3 regions of the Cellvibrio chitinivorans genome follow, and region 2 is predicted to be linked to each of the others. Evidence: predicted binding sites of a transcription regulator. Region 2 holds the regulator's gene; each other region holds the start of a gene.
The links. The regulator PhoB, encoded in region 2, activates phosphate uptake and scavenging genes when phosphate is short. The targets are predictions, from matches to a motif close to TGTCATAAANNTGTAACA.

Region 1 (5,452 bases), on a different contig from region 2:
TATAACGCTGAATCAGGTGAAGTTTACGGTTTGGAACTCGAAGGTTTGTTGAATCTGGATTACGGCTTCTTCCTCTCGGGTAACCTCACCCTGAGCGATTCAGAAATCGTATCGCCAGAAGGCCAGGGCTTTACCAACGCGACTCGTCAAATGACCGGCCAATCGCCTTATGTACTCAATATGCAATTGGGCTATGACTCGGATGATGGCAAGCACGGTGCCGCACTGAGCTATAACATCGCTGATGAAAAAGTGTATTTTGCCGCACTTGAAACCGGCCACGACGATGCATTTGAGCAACCATTCAGCTCGCTCGATTTCACCTACTCTTTCTACCCAACCGAACAGTTAACTTTTAAGGCAAAACTGCGCAATCTGTTGGATGAAGATCGTGAAATTACTCAAGTCAGCGAATCCGGTCAGAACGTAAGTATTTTGACCCAGGAAGTGGGCACCAGTATGAGCTTAGATATCAGCTACAGCTTCTAACAATAAGGATAGGGATTATCCGGCTCATAAAGCTCTATTAAATGCTTAACAAAGCCACCTGCGGGTGGCTTTTTTGTGAGCGAAAGGAAAATCCTCTACGCACCAAAAAAGAATAAATTGAAGAAGAGAATAGAAAATTGAAAACTTATGGAATAAAAATCGATAAATAACTAAAAATTTTTATGTTTTTTCTGTTTACATCAAAAACTGTCACAAACTATTCACATAAGTGTGTTAGGTCGAGTGCTAATCTAACAATGAAGTCGGAAGTCAACGACCCAATTGGGTGCAGATTGCCGTTTAATGATTCACGAGGAGCACACTATGACTACAACTATCCTAAAAAAAGCAATTCGCTCAGCAGTAATTTTAGCGGCAATTGCCCCTCTTGCGAGTTATGCCGCGGCTTATACACCCGCAAAATTCGGCAACGCCGAAACAGTGTTAAGCAAACAAGTAACCCTGCCCGCCTCTTTTGGTGAAGGTGTTAAAACTGTAGCGGTTTATTGCCAAGCCGACATTATGAGCACCGGCAATATCAACAATGTTGACTGCTATGAAAACAGCCCCTTGGTTTCCATGCAAAATGCCACTGAATCTGCATTGAAATCTGCAACCTTTGAACCTGCAACTATTGATGGCAAAGCGGTTCCAGTCAGAATGCAAATGCGCGTTGTATATTCACTCGGCGGAACTCAAGCGCCCATTGTTTTACTGCCCAACTTGGGAACTTTACAGTCTCAATACGGCACTCACTATTTCGCACCGCAAGAGCGTTTGGACACCAACGATTGGTATGCAAACTACAGCACTAAAGAACACGGCTCAGGAAAATTATTTTTCGCCGAAGGTAAAACCACGCGCGTAATGGCAAATGTCGAAGCGGATGGAAAAGTAGAAACCGTGAGTACAATTGAAGCAGCAATGCGCAAAAAAGCCGATGCCGAAAGCATTGAAAGCTCACTCAAAAAATCCAAGTTTATTCCTGGATTCGTAGAGAACAAACCAACTGCCATGCACTATATTGCGGTAGTTAACTACCAACAATAATGCGATCAGCAACTTGGTTAAACAAAAAGACCGCTTAATCGCGGTCTTTTTTTAGCTTATTTCAGGCAGGAAAACTCAATCACCAACAGAATTTTATTTTTCGCTCTTGGGCGATATTTTTCACCTTTCACGGCAAAACCATCCGGGCAAATTTCCATTGCATCAGGCAACAACTGCGCACGCGCATCTGACACGCGGGACCATTTAGTAACCTCAACCGATAATTCATGAACCGCACCAAACTGAGCAGCACCATTAACGGATTGCGCTTGCGTTGCCGCTGCAGCCCCACTAGCTGCAATCGTTGTAGTAGCAACCGCAGTTCCAGTTTCACTCTTATTCATTGCGTTGTGCAGATAACCGTTTAATCCTTCATTGCTGTAGTCACATTCTTTTTGATTAACGTTCATTGCGTCTGCTGCATCCACAGCAGGCACACATTCTTCCTCAGCAAAAACTGGCAGAGCAGCACTAAAAACCATTAAAAAAATTGCTAAATGTTTCATCAGTTTCTCCTATAACAGTATCAACATCAGTCAGCAGAACCCTAAAACAACAAAGGGTGCATGAGGCACCCTTTGTACTTTCAAACTAATTCAAAAAACGAATTAGAATTTGAAATCCATACCAATACCAGCGTACTTATCATCACGGTATCTGTCAGTTGTCGCCAGATCAGGCATACCATTTTCTACTTGAGTATAGTAGCCGTACAGAGTGGCACTCTTGGTCATCTTATAGTCCAAGCCCAAGCTCGCAGTTTTCCCGTCAACAAATCTAACGTCAGAATCGCCATATTGGGCTTTTAATGCCCACTTGTCAGTCATGTTCCACAATACAGATGCCAATACACCGTCTTCGTCAATCTCTACCAATTCGACAGCATTACCCTGATATTCAGCACTTGGTCCCTCGTAGCTTTCACCCAATACACCAAATTGGAAAGCACCCAAAGTCAAGCGAGCTACAGCGCGAATCAAATCCACACCGTCCAATCCAACGTCTTGATCAGTCGCGATCGCAGCATAAAACATCGGGCTGGTGTAGCTAAATGAGGCCGACACACCCTCGGAGCGTTCACATTCCACAGAGGTTAAAACATTACATGCAAGAGTTACGTTGTCACGCTCAGGGGTAGCATAAGCCACAGACGCAGAGAAGCCACCACCGAAGGAAGGGGTTACGTATTGAACGATGTTGCTGGCACGAACTTCACCTTTAAAAATACTGGTGAGATCGCCTTCCAGATCATTGAACAAATCCACTTTTTCTTGAGCTACTTTAGTTGGGGTGTCGAAGTGACCGCCCATAATCGTACCGGCACTGCCTTGTAAACCTAAAAAGATATTACGCTGGCCGAAAGTCTGGCTGCCGTTGGCGCCATCATCAACTTCGGTTTGATATTCAAACTGATAAATAATTTTCAGCTGGGAGTTTACTTCTTCACTTCCTTTGATACCGATGCGAGAAGCGTTGCTAACCAACTCAACTTTGCTGCCATCTGCCTGAAGACCGTTAGCTGCTGAAAGCTCAGCCTCGTCAGTACTTTGCAAAGCAACGTTAGCTTTACCGTAAACGACAACATCGGCAAATGCACCGACAGGTACGAGGGAAGCTAATGCCACGGCCAATAATGTTTTTTTCATGGAGTTGTCTCCTGGTTTTGTGTGTTTAATGTTCATTTCCTGAACAATAGGGAATCAGGTCTGTAAGAAAAAATGACACTTGCATTTCAAATGTGTTGCCATTGTGTGACTAGATGATTACAAAATTATGACAGGCACCCAAACAGCGGCGATGGATTATATAAAGAAAAAATCAGGCATTTTGTGATTAAGCGATGTTTTAGATCAAATTCCCTATTTTTTTGCACAATTTTTGCGGTTTTAGTAATCAAAACGACACCAATCGTCCGATAAACCTGATCTAAACGTACAAAACTCAACCAAAATGGCTAATTACTCCCAAACCATAAAGCTCTTTGATTAAGGTTTGTGCATCGCTTGTAGAAATACTCTTCGCACCTGTTTGCAGTTCAGTTGCGATCATTTCCACTACATCAATAAGACGTAAAGGACTGGCCTGTAGAAGGGATAAAAGCCGCTGGGTTAACAGGCTCACCTCCATAAAACAAACTTTATCGTCACGATTACGATAAACCAGCAAGTGTGTTTGCGATCCAAATTGCGGAAGAAAATGAGGGGAAATTTTATGAACGGGATATTGGTAGGATAAATTAGCCACCAAAGGTGACACGAAAGGTATTGCATTAAGCAACTCCAGCGGTAGAGTCCCTGCCTTCGGGATCTCATCTTCACTAACATCGAGTGCCAGCTCAATCCACTCGTAATGAGCAAGCTCCAGCAAGAATGCCGGATCACCTTCACGAAGCCCTCGCTCTTGCGCTAAATAATGCAAAAACTCTTCGCTGATTTCTAAAAAATAAGGTGTTTTGCATTCATGGTGATGAATAAAATCGCGCACCATGCTGTGCCATTTTGAATCATCCAGTATCGAACGCAGTACGGGAAAAACGGTAGCGATCAAACTTTCGATATTGTTGTAAACCAGCTCGCGATAAATCCCCATACGCCGATCTTCCATCCCATCCGGTGCCGGATATTCAGTCGGCGCGCGCATATGTCTGGCAAATGTCAATTGTGTTTCCTGAAAGGATTTCATTGACCCGGCTCCTGCATCGATGCAGAAAATTTGTGCTGGCGCTTTTTAATCTCATCCAACTCGGCCATCAATTCAGGTAGAGGGGGAATATTAAAATCGCGTTCAAGTAACGTCGGCTTTACACCAAATAATTCATAGCTTTTTTCCAGCAATTGCCACACAGATGCAATCACCGGTGTACCGTGCGTATCTACACGCAAATCCTCAGCTTCATGGTAATGCCCTGCGATATGAATATAGGCGGTTCGCTCTCCGGGTAAACTGGCGAGAAATTCATAGGGATCGTAACCATGATTAATGCTGTTGACGTAGATATTATTAACATCCAATAAAAGCGCACAGTCCGCCTTGTTAATCACAGCATTGATAAATTCGCTTTCACTCATCTCTTGTTGAGGCGCGCAATAGTAAGAGGAATTTTCTATCGCGATACGCTGGCCGAGAATATCCTGCGCACGTTGAATACGTTCAGCGACGTAATCGACAGCTTCTTCAGTGAAGGGGATTGGTAATAAATCGTAGAGCTGACCGGAATCGCTGCAATAACTTAAATGCTCGCTGTAATAGCGAATACCGTGTTCGCGCATCAACTTTTTTACAGCCAATAACAATTCAGTATTTAGTGGTGCGGGTGATCCAATGGAAAGAGACAGACCATGACAGACAAATGGAAATCGCTCGGTAAAAGCGCGAAACTTTTTACCTAAGCGACCACCCAGATTAATCCAATTTTCCGGCGCAACTTCCATAAAATGAATGTCGCTCGGTGTCGATTGTGAAAGGGTATCGAGAAGACTGCGGCGCAGACCAAGGCCTGCACCGCAGATATCAGCCGTATAATTTACAGCAGAAGAATCAACGCGCATTACTCAGCTTTTTTCTCTTCTTTTTTAGCACCACATTTGCCTTCACCACATTTACCTTCGCCATCAGCTTTTTTCTCAGCACCGCACTTACCCTCGCCACATTTGCCTTCACCGCACTTACCTTCACCGCATTTGTGTTCGCCTTCCGCTTTTTTCTCAGCACCGCATTTAGCTTCGCCGCACTTGTGCTCACCTTCAGATTTGGTAGCGCTATTATCCGCCAGGGTATAACCGGCATTCAGAGAGTTAGCCGTAAAGCTGGCATCCGCAGCTGATGCAATAGGAGCCAAGGTAGCCGATGCAACTACAGCAGCACCAAACAAGGCAGACATGGAAGAGATTTTGTTATTCATAATAAACTCCAG
Region 2 (5,452 bases):
CGCCTTGAGTGCCGGGTTCTACGTCGGGCGAAATGAGCTCAGCCAAAGTCTCAAGCACGCTGCTGGTTTGTGCCCAACCCTCAGCTGTCCAACCGACATAGTTGACGGTTTCACAGTTGCCGCCAAAGCTGCTCGGTGAGTCGTTTAACTCGCCATCACCATTCTTATCCCAAGGGCAGATAAGGCCATTGCCATAGTCGTAACCCGCGTTATACCAGAGGGTGTAAAGCTCATTGGTGCTTTGGATGGTAATGCGGTAGCCCAGTGCACCTTGAGCAAAGTTGTTGGCAGGATTGATCTGCGACACCAGACCGCGGGTATCACCGTAGGCATTGAAGAAGGTAGAGATTGAGCGGCCGCTCAAATTGATCACTTGCGTTGCCTTGGCGTTCACACTGTTGGTTGGTGCATCGGCAGCGCCCAAAGTGACAGAACCGTCTTCATTTAGGGCAGTGGCTTGGAAAATGTCATTAGAGATAACCCAGCCTGACTCAGTTAATACCACCTGACCATCCAGCTCGTACTCGGGCAGTAGCTGGAATGTTTCGCCATCGTAATACTGCTCTTGCTCTGGGGTATTCAGCGCAGGAAAACCGCCGTAATAAATTTCACTTGGCTCATAGCCCTCAATCCAGTAGATGCCGCCGCCAGCACTCAGGCCGGTAGCCAGAGTGTTGGTTGCTAGAGGTAGTGAATTGGTGACGTTGGTCGCTTCAACCTGAACGATTCCGGCAACTTGTTGCTGCACTTGCGCCAATGCCTGAGTGATGCTGGTTGCGCCTACAAAAACTTGATCTTCCAATACATCGGCAACGGTTTCGATCAGGTTTTGCAATACGGTGAGCTGGGTAGGATCATTCACATCCAGTCCGAGATCGTCAAAGGTGCCTTCACCGCCGAGACTATCCAAAAAGTTTTGATATGCCGCAGTTGAAGCAAGGCTAACTTCCAAGTCTTCGCTGGTGGTAGGGGTTAACAGTAGATCGCTGCTTTCAAACACATTCTCGCCTGGTTGGAAGACCGTGATAGGACCGTTCAGGTCGGCAACTACGATACAGTCAAGCTGTGGGTAGCCGGGTACGTTGATAGACCAGGAACCGTCTGCGTTTTGGGAGGAGTTATTTTCATCCAGTGGGATGGTTTCAAGCACATTGCCCGCAAGATCAACAACGACTACAGCCAGTTGATTGAGCGGCAGAATCTCTTCAGTTTTATGTGCTTTGGCACTGCGGCCGGTTTTAGCGAGTGCTGCAACATCATCCAGCTCGGGTGAGCTGATTGTTACCGTGAAGGTGGTAGTCCCTGCAGCGGCAGAGCTGCTGGAATTGGAACTGCTGTTGTTCAGGCTGGAGCTGCTGTCCATGCTTGAACTGCTGCTATTGATCGAGCTGCTGGACACAACAGAACTGCTTGCGACTGAGCTGGAGCTGGTGGCTACCGGGCTGGAAGATGAAGACGTCGTCGGGGTAGAGCTGATAGTGCCACCGGTCTGGCTGGAGCTGCTCTCCATGCTGGAACTGTTAGCATCGCTTGAACTGGAACTGCTGGCCTCAACAGAGCTGTTCTCTACTGAGCTGGAGCTGGCTTCTACTACGCTGGAAGATGAGGAGGTAGCTGGGGCGCTGGAAGTTACTGAAGATATAGAGCTGGAACTAGAGCTGATGGGAGCCACGCTGCTGGTTGGCGCAGATGACTTATTACCACCGCCGCTACCGCCTCCACCACAGGCGACCAAGGTCATTACAGATACAGAAATTAGCCCAAATTTAAATTTATTAGTCATAAAAACTCCTGTTTTGATAGTAGGAACCGTGCATTTTACACATATTTTATGCGACACAGTTCTATAACTTAGCCCAGAAATAAGCGCTTGTTAGATCAAAAAAGGTACTTTTGGGGATATCTATAGCTAATGGTTTTAGCGCCAAACCTGAATTGGCTGTCTATTGGTTTCTATTCCTGCAGCGGAAAAACACAGATAAATACGCTGCCTTTGCCTACTTCACTGGTGATTTTCAGCTCGGCTTCGTGGCGCATCAATACGTGTTTTACAATCGCCAAGCCTAACCCCGTGCCGCCGGTGCCGCTGTTGCGGCTGGCATCAACGCGGTAGAAGCGTTCGGTCAGGCGTGGGATGTGCTGGGCTTCAATGCCCGGGCCGTTATCGCTGACGGAAATGTAAAAGTGTTTTTGATCCTGCCATAGCAGAATGCTCACCTTGCCTTCATTGGGGGTGTATTTGATGGCGTTGGTGACCAGATTGGAGAAGGCGCTGTGCAGCTCCTTTTCATTGCCCGACAGCATCAGCGGTTTAGTGGTGTTGTTGCAGATCAGCGTCAGCTGCTGGGATTTGTCTTTGCTCAGCACATCCGCCTCGCTTTTGACGATGGTGAGCAGCTGTTCAATATTGATCGGCTTGTGATTGTGCCCTGCTTCTGTCGTCTCAAGCTTGGAGAGCACCAGCAGGTCGTTGATCAGTAGCGACATGCGCTTGGCCTGCTGCATCATTTGTTGCAGGGGTTTATCCCAGCTGGGGGTGGTGTTGTTATCGGCGAGGGTTTCCACATAGCCGTTGATCACCGTCAGCGGGGTGCGCAGTTCGTGGGAGACGTTGGCGATAAAGTCCTGTCGCATCTGTTCGAGGTTATGTAGTTGCGTCACATCGCGTACCACAATCAAGCGCTCGCCTTTGCCAAATTGGGTGATCTGGAATTGCAGGTGGCGGGAGTTAAAGCGCGGCGATGGCAGCTCCAGCGGTTCGCTGAAATTGCCCTCTTCAAAATAGGCGACAAATCTGGGGTGGCGGATAAAGTTGATTACCGACTGCCCCTGATCTTTGGCGTGCAGCGCGAGCATGCGGTGCGCCGCCGGGTTCCAAAAGTCCAAATGGCCGCGCGCATCCAGAATCAGTAGACCGTCTTTGAGTGCCGAGCTGATCTCCTGAATCCGTTTGATCACCGCTTGCAGGTTTTCTTTTTCATCGCGCTGTTGTTTTTGCAGCTTGTAGATATTGTCGAAAATCTGCCCCCAAATGCCGCTGGCTTCGGGCGGGTATTCAGTCTGCTGGGACACAATCCATTGGTTGAGGCGGCGCATCTGGCGCAACATCAGCAGGATGAAAATGACGCAGCCGATCAGCAACCAAACAGCAATATTGCCGGTAACAAAGCCGATCAGGCTGCAAATGGCGAGGATAATGAGAATGCGCTGGAGTTCAGCGCTGAAACCTTTTAACAAGACCGACAACCTCGTGGCACATAGCGGTAGCAAGGTCGGGGCACCGCTGTAAGACCGTCTGAGACATGGATGTCGAAGATGAGCCTACAGGGATGTATTCACGGCGTGTCTTGCAGTGGTGTCCCGACTTTGCGACGAATTCAGTGAATCAGGCTTCGATACGGGTAGAGAAACGATAACCGGTACCGCGCACTGTCTGGATCAGGTCTTCGTGGCCATCCACAGTCAGGGCTTTGCGCAGGCGGCGGATATGCACATCAACCGTGCGCTCTTCCACATACACATTGCCGCCCCAGACGTGATCCAGTAACTGGCTGCGAGTATAGGCTCTTTCCTGATGGGTCAGGAAAAATTCCAGTAAACGATATTCGGTCGGGCCCATATCCACCGACTGGTCATTAATAGTGACGCGGTGGCTGGCGGGGTCGAGGCAGAGACCTTGCACGGTAATCGGTGCGGAGGTGATTTGTGGATCGGCGCGGCGCAATACCGCTTTCAGGCGGGCAACCAGTTCGCGCGGCGAGAAAGGCTTGGTGATGTAATCATCCGCGCCCACTTCCAGACCTTGAATCTTGTTGTCTTCCTCGCCTTTGGCGGTAAGCATGATGATCGGGATATTCACGGTCACTTCATCGCGCTTTAAGCGGCGCGCCAATTCGATCCCGCTGGTGCCGGGCATCATCCAGTCGAGCAGAATCAAATCGGGTTTTTCATCGATAATCAGGCCGTGAGCATCCTGGGCATTGCTCGCTTCCATGACATGATATTCGGCCATTTCCAAGGCCACGCGCAGCATATCGCGGATTGCAGATTCATCATCAACGATAAGGATTTTACGACCGGTCATATAAGTTCTACCTGAAATAACAGCTGAATGCCGCACAGTTTTGTGAAGCTAATGTTGCAGAGTATTAAATAATTTCAGTGTTACAAATTTATGACAGTGTAAACATTTCGCAAAAAAGTGTTATCGCGCTAGTTCTTTTAATAAAGCCTGATGAAAACGCTCTGGCGCTTGGATTTGTGGCGAGTGGCCTAAATCCGCGAAGTTAACCAGTGTCGCACGTGGAATGGCTTGCGCTGTTAAACGCCCGAGTTTTTTATAGTTGCCCAAGGTTTTTTGCAGCTCAGGGGGTGCGGCGTCTTTGCCTAAGGCGGTATTGTCTAGCTCACCAATCAAGAGCAATGTCGGCATTTTCAGTTGCGGGAATTCGTAAACCACCGGCTGGCTCATAATCATGTCGGCGGTCAGCGCCGAATTCCACGCCACCAGCTCCTTGCCTTTGCCGCGATACATGCCCGCCTGCATCTCCACCCATTGGTCAAACTCCGGGCGCCACTTGCCAGCGTAATAAGTCGATAACTGATACTTGCGGATGCCCTCGGCGCTGGTATTCAGATCGCGTTTGTACCAGTCATCCACACTGCGATAAGGCACGCCCAGTGCTTTCCAATCCTCAAGGCCGATGGGGTTTACCATCACCAGTTGTTCGGTTTGCTGCGGGTACATAAGCGCAAAGCGGGTGGCGAGCATGCCGCCCATGGAGTGCCCCATCACCGTGACTTGATTGACGCCGATAGAGTCGAGCAACGCGCGGGTATTTGCCGCTAACTGCTGGAAACTGAATTGATAATGCGCAGGTTTGCTGGATTTGCAAAAGCCGATCTGGTCGGCCGTCACTACGCGATAGCCTGCATCTACCAGCGCCTTGATCGTCCCTACCCAGGTCGCGGCGCAGAAGTTTTTGCCGTGCATCAACACCAGCGTACGGCCATTTGGCTGCGCGGGTTTGATATCCATGTACACCATTTCCAGCGCTTGCTGCTGGGATTCAAACGCGAAGGTTTTGGTGGGATAAGGGTATTCAAACCCTTCCAAGCGCGGACCATAAACGGCGGGTTCGGCAGCTTTGGCCAAGGCGGCGGTAGTGCTAGTGATCAGCAGCGAAAGACATAACCAGAACTTCATAGTTCGTCCTCTGTGGTGATGATGGGGTTGGGGTGAATTCAGGCGGCTACTCAAGCCGCCGCAGGCGTTTGACGGAGCGCGTAATCTGCGACCAGACCGACAAATACCGCTACGCCGACCCAGTTGTTATTGAGGAAGGCTTTAAAGCAGTCCTCGCGTTTGCGGAAGCGGATCAGCCATTGTTGATAGGCAAAGAGTGCGGCTGCGACTACCAATCCCAAATAATACAAGCCGCCTAATTCAAAG
Region 3 (5,452 bases), on a different contig from region 2:
GAGTAATAGCGGTCAGGGTATGTTGCCTTATACACGTGTGATTCTGGTTGAAGAGGAATAGTTTTCTGCAGTTGATTGTGTAAGGCCGTTGCTTTAACAGGTGGAGCAGTTATGCTGCTCCCTTGACCCACTCTCTTACGAGTTCAGAATGTTAACTCCCCCATCTATTCGTCGTTTATTGTTGTTGTCCCCTCTGATTTTTTTAACCCCAAATTTGCAAGCACAAGATGCTAATGTTTCGGCTCAGTTGTCGGAGCCGGATGTTGCTTCACAAGCAGGCGTATCCAGTGCCGACCACTCTGCTGAAATTGAGCAGCTGTTGCAGAAGATGGCGAGTGTGCCGCAGACGCTGAATTATCAGGGTTCATTTACCTATCAGCACAAAGATAATCCTTCACTGCAAAGCTTTCGCATCACCCATTGGGTTGAAGATGGCGTAGAGCACGAGCGCTTGCAGCACCTGAATGGTTCTGAGCGAGAGGTTTTGCGCTCGGGTAAAGCGATTGGTTGTGAAACTTTGGGTGCGCAATTGCTGCAAGGTAAAGTTAGCCAGTTGGGGGTGAACCTTGCGCGTATGGATCAATTTTATCGCTTTGAAATTCGCGGCCCCGAGCGAGTAGCAGGGCGGGAAGCAACTGCTTTGTTAGCTTTGCCTCTAGATGGTTTTCGCCATAGTTCGCTGCTGACGATCGATAACGAAACCGGATTGGTGCTCAAGTCCTGGTTGGTTGATGAGTCTGCCCGCCCGCTGGAGCGCTACCAATTTATCGATGTGAACTTTAATCCTGATCTGGTTGATATCAATCAGCTGCCTGCGGCCAAAATCCAGCGTTCGGCGACAGCCCTGCTCAGCGAATGTAATCCTTCAACGCTAAAACAGCCTGAGCGTTGGCAATTGGCTTGGGTGCCACCCGGTTTTGCTTTTGTCGGCCAGCGTCAGGTGCGTAACCAGATTGATATGTTGATGTACACCGATGGCTTGACCACATTTTCTGTATTTATCGAGGCGGCAGCGGGCGCCATACCTGAAGGTGTCGCTTCACGCGGCGCGACTTTGGCGGTGATGGATTCTCTTGTATATCAAGGTAAAACCTATCGAATAACGGTGGTAGGGGAAATTCCGGTCGTCACGGCTCAGAAAATTGCGCAGAATATAGGGGGGATTTAATCCTCCCTTTTTATTAGAGCATTAGTTGTATTGATGGCTTCACAGTTTGTCGGGGTTGATTGCCCAAGGTGGTTTAGATGATTCTTGAAACCGGTCGTATAGTGTCGATAGAAACCGAAGGTGTCTGGGTAGAGACCATCCAGAAGTCGGCCTGTGGCTCCTGTAAAGCTGAGAAGGGCTGCGGGCAAAGTCTGATCAATAAGTGGGATGGCCACACCAGTTACATCTGGGTATTACTGGAAGGGCGCGATCCGGCGAATTATCAGTTGGGCGATGAGATTCAGATTGGCATCCCCGAAGAAGTTATCGCCAAGGGCGCCATGTTGGTCTACATGCTGCCACTGATTACTTTGCTCATAGGCGCTGCGGTGGCACATCACCAGTTCGCGAGCGAAGGCATCACCACACTCAGTGGTTTTGCTGGATTACTGTTGGGCGGTTTGCTGGTGCGCTGGCATTCCTGGCGTAACCGATTAAACCGCGATTTGCAGCCGGTGCTGGTCGATGATCGAAAGCCGCTGTATTTCCATCAGCCTGCCGGGCAGCATTAATATGTTGCGAGTGAATGCGTCTGTCGTGATTCCCCTGAGTGAAATCGAATGCAACGCTATGCGTGCGCAGGGAGCGGGCGGGCAAAATGTCAACAAGGTGTCGAGTGCGATACATTTGCGTTTTGATATCCCCAAGTCGTCGTTAAGTGAGTTTTGCAAAGCGCGCTTGTTGGCGCTGGGCGATAAGCGCATCACCAATGAAGGTGTATTGGTGATTAAAGCCCAGCGTTTTCGCACCCAAGAGCAAAACCGTGAAGATGCACTGGCACGGCTGCAAGAAATTATCCTTGATGCCATAAAAATCGAAAAATTGCGCCGTGCGACCAAACCAACATATTCTTCCAAGCAACGCCGGATGGATGCTAAATCCCAGCGCGGTTCAATCAAATCAGCACGACAAAAAGTGCAGTTGGATTAATTTTGCACAACCGCTTTTTCGCTTGGCTGTTATTTTGCAAACAGGCCGTTTAGCGATACTTCTTTCTCGAAACTTTCCTTCCACAATTTTTGTTGCAAATCGCGGATATTTTCGCCACCGTCATTCATCAACCAATTGACCAATGCTTTGGCCACATCGGGATAATGACGCGGGCTTACAGGTGGTTTTATTGGTAACCATTTGCTCAAGGTTTCCACATCAAACTTTTTAGCGACTTGGCCATAGCCTAATTTTTCCAGCGCCAGCGCATTGGATTTTTGTTCCATTTGTCCGGCAACCGGCTGCACTAATATTTTTTTGCCCAAGTGAATTGCTTCGCTTGGCAATTCAAAACCTGCACTACAAATAACGCCTTCACAGCGGTGTAAATCCACTTGAAACCCTTCGCGCGAAAACGGGCGCACATGAATATGGCCTTCGTCATAAGCAGCTGGAACGGGTTGATAAACGAAAAACTCATACTCAGGAAATTGGCGCAATTGCGGCACTATATCTTCCAAGCCTGCAAACGGTAGGTATACCAAATAGTGCTTGGGGATTGAGATGTTCGGGTAATTCGATGGCTCAACCAAGGGCGGTAAAATCGGCTGATTAAAGTGATGCCAATGCAAGCCAATTGCCTGTGTAACTGGTGCAAAATTATGCATAAACCAGTCGGTGACAAAATTGCTATCTGCTTTGGGAATGTCGTAAAAAAATGCATTCTGATGCGAGATGCCAATGACTTTTTTACCGGCGCGTTTTGCAGCCCAAGCCGATACTGGTTCAAAATCATTGATAATAAAATCGTAGCCTTCGACGTTTACTTTTTTAGTATCCTGATAAAGCTGGGCGATGTTGGAAGTGAGAGCGGTTTTTACGTACTGCACTCTGCCATTTTGCGTGGCAAAGGTGAGCCCTCGATAAGATTGAAAATCACCGAAGGCTTCCATATCAAAAAACTTTTCGCGTTCACGCCCGGAAAAAACCCAATCAACTTGTGCTCCTACACTGGCAAAAGCCTTGGCCATGATGCGCGCGCGCGTGGTGTGGCCATTACCTGTCCCTTGAACTCCGTACAATATTTTCATGCAGTCTCGCTTGATAATGGATTGAAAATTATTCAGTTGCTTGGGTTAATTAAAAGCGTATTTAGTGCAGCGCAAGAATTAACGAGTGCAAATAAATTCCCCAAAATGCGCAAGTACTACCAAGGATGGCGCCAGCGACTAAATCGGTGGGGTAGTGCACGCCGAGCAGCACACGGCTCATGCCGATTGCGCTGGCCCAGATAAAACAGGGAATAGCAAACAGTGGGTAAAAATTAAAAACCAAACAGGCAAATACAAAAGCCGCAGCGGTATGGCCGGATGGAAAACTGAATTGATCCGATGGCGTAATCCAGGCTTGATAAGTCGTAATTTTTACCGCGGGGCGATCGCGTTTGATGAGATTTTTTAGCAGCAGATAGAGGCTTACATCAAACACGTAAGCGATAATTCCGGCCCAGAAAAACTGAGTGCCGTAAGTCGGTTCAAGCGCTAGTAGAAACAGAGCGACAATAAGATAGAGTGGGCCATCACCCGTCTTGGAAACAAATCTGACGGAGCGGCGATATTGAAAGCCTTTGGTGACATGCACCCATAAAAAGGCGAGGGTATCCAAGTGGTGGACGCGCTGTAATAAAGTGTTCATGATTCACCGCCGTTTTAACCGGTTGCTGATGAAATCCTGCGGACAAGGCCACCAAGTCCGCGTCCATCTATTAGTAACATTGCTGTGTGACTATTGTGTGACGGCTTTAAATGGCTGCCATGAAATCAATGTGTAGTGATCATTCCTGCGGAGGTAATGAATGAGTAAACCTGGCAAAACCGGTATCGCACGTATCATCGATGCATTTGGCTATTCGATGAAAGGCTTTGCAGCGGTTTGGAAATATGAGGCTGCATTTCGGCAGGAGGTGGTGCTGGCAATTATTTTGATACCTACGGCCTTCTGGTTGGCGCAGACCCATATTGAGCTTATTTTGCTTATCAGTAGTGTGTTTTGGGTGCTAATGGCTGAGCTTGCTAACTCGTCAGTGGAGGCAGTAGTGGATCGCACCGGCTCCGAGCGCCACGAGTTGTCTGGGCGCGCTAAAGACATAGGTTCGGCCTTGGTATTTATAAGCCTGTTATTGCTGGCAATAGTCTGGGGAATAGTGGCATTTAATCGATTTGGTTAATTGCTGTGCGCTTCAGCCACTATTGAGATAAACCCCAAGCCCCGGCCTGAGTGCCGGGGCTTTTGTTTTGCGGACTTTCTTTTATTGAATTGGCTCGGCTTGATTGCAGTGGTGATGGCTTTAGGGTAAATTACACAAATCGGTTAATTATCATATTTATATGCACTATTGCGACTTTCTATAAGAATCCATATGACTGAAGAATTTTCTGTAAACGAACATCCTCATCGCCGCTATAACCCGCTTACGGGAGAATGGCTGCTGATTTCCCCGCATCGCACCAAACGCCCTTGGCAGGGGCAGCAAGAAGAGAATCAATGGCCGGACAGTCCGGCGCATGATCCGGCTTGTTATCTCTGCGCGGGCAATAAGCGTATGGGCGGCGAGTTTAATCCGAATTACAAAAACACCTTTGTATTCACCAATGACTTTGCGGCGCTGATGCCATCGGTCCCAGATGCTCCAGCTAGCAGTGATGCGCTGTTTCAAATTCAATCTGAACATGGCACCAGCCGCGTTATTTGTTTTTCCGCGGATCACAGTAAAACCCTGCCGCTGTTAAATGATGAAGAAATGGCGGCGGTTATCAGCACCTGGATGACCGAAGCGGCTGACCTCGGCAAGCAGTACGCCAGCGTGCAGATTTTTGAGAACAAAGGCGCGGTCATGGGCTGCTCCAATCCTCATCCGCATGGCCAGATTTGGGCGCAATCGCAGCTGCCGACGCTAGTAAATAAAGAGGATGAATTACAGCGCGATTATCACGATAAACACGCTGTTCCGCTGTTGCTCGATTACGCGCAAAAAGAATCTGCCAATGGCGAGCGCGTAGTAGTTGAAAACGATGACTGGTTGGTGGTGGTTCCATTTTGGGCTGCTTGGCCGTACGAGACATTGCTGCTGCCGAAGCACAAGCTGGCGCGCATCACCGATTTAACCGAAGCTCAGCAATTAAGCCTTGGCGCCATATTGCGTGACATCACCGCCCGCTATGACAACCTGTTCGAATGCTCCTTCCCCTATTCAATGGGATGGCATGGCGCACCTTTCCTGTCGGATGACACTGCTCACTGGCAGTTGCATGCGCA

Region 1: a site for PhoB is predicted at 3,301-3,318, ahead of SPL68_RS13515 (porin). Genes of this name have one in related genera too.
Region 3: a site for PhoB is predicted at 3,918-3,935, ahead of SPL68_RS07270 (phosphatase PAP2 family protein). Genes of this name have one in related genera too.

Annotation. Positions count from the first base shown of each region.
Region 1 covers NZ_JAYKKN010000004.1:352,996-358,447, forward strand. Annotated here, with positions in the region: gene SPL68_RS13500 (TonB-dependent receptor domain-containing protein) at 1-489, shown strand, start outside; gene SPL68_RS13505 (energy transducer TonB) at 814-1,539, shown strand; gene SPL68_RS13510 (hypothetical protein) at 1,596-2,045, opposite strand; gene SPL68_RS13515 (porin) at 2,148-3,185, opposite strand; gene SPL68_RS13520 (HvfC family RiPP maturation protein) at 3,481-4,221, opposite strand; gene SPL68_RS13525 (HvfB family MNIO-type RiPP peptide maturase) at 4,218-5,087, opposite strand; gene SPL68_RS13530 (HvfA family oxazolone/thioamide-modified RiPP metallophore) at 5,087-5,440, opposite strand.
Region 2 covers NZ_JAYKKN010000001.1:762,143-767,594, forward strand. Annotated here, with positions in the region: gene SPL68_RS03235 (hypothetical protein) at 1-1,783, opposite strand, end outside; gene phoR (phosphate regulon sensor histidine kinase PhoR) at 1,954-3,237, opposite strand; gene phoB (phosphate regulon transcriptional regulator PhoB) at 3,386-4,084, opposite strand; gene SPL68_RS03250 (alpha/beta fold hydrolase) at 4,205-5,206, opposite strand; gene ubiA (4-hydroxybenzoate octaprenyltransferase) at 5,257-5,452, opposite strand, start outside.
Region 3 covers NZ_JAYKKN010000002.1:145,706-151,157, forward strand. Annotated here, with positions in the region: gene SPL68_RS07245 (sigma-E factor negative regulatory protein) at 1-61, shown strand, start outside; gene SPL68_RS07250 (MucB/RseB C-terminal domain-containing protein) at 149-1,168, shown strand; gene SPL68_RS07255 (SoxR reducing system RseC family protein) at 1,246-1,719, shown strand; gene arfB (alternative ribosome rescue aminoacyl-tRNA hydrolase ArfB) at 1,721-2,137, shown strand; gene SPL68_RS07265 (MJ1255/VC2487 family glycosyltransferase) at 2,167-3,228, opposite strand; gene SPL68_RS07270 (phosphatase PAP2 family protein) at 3,290-3,832, opposite strand; gene SPL68_RS07275 (diacylglycerol kinase) at 3,993-4,364, shown strand; gene SPL68_RS07280 (UDP-glucose--hexose-1-phosphate uridylyltransferase) at 4,557-5,452, shown strand, end outside.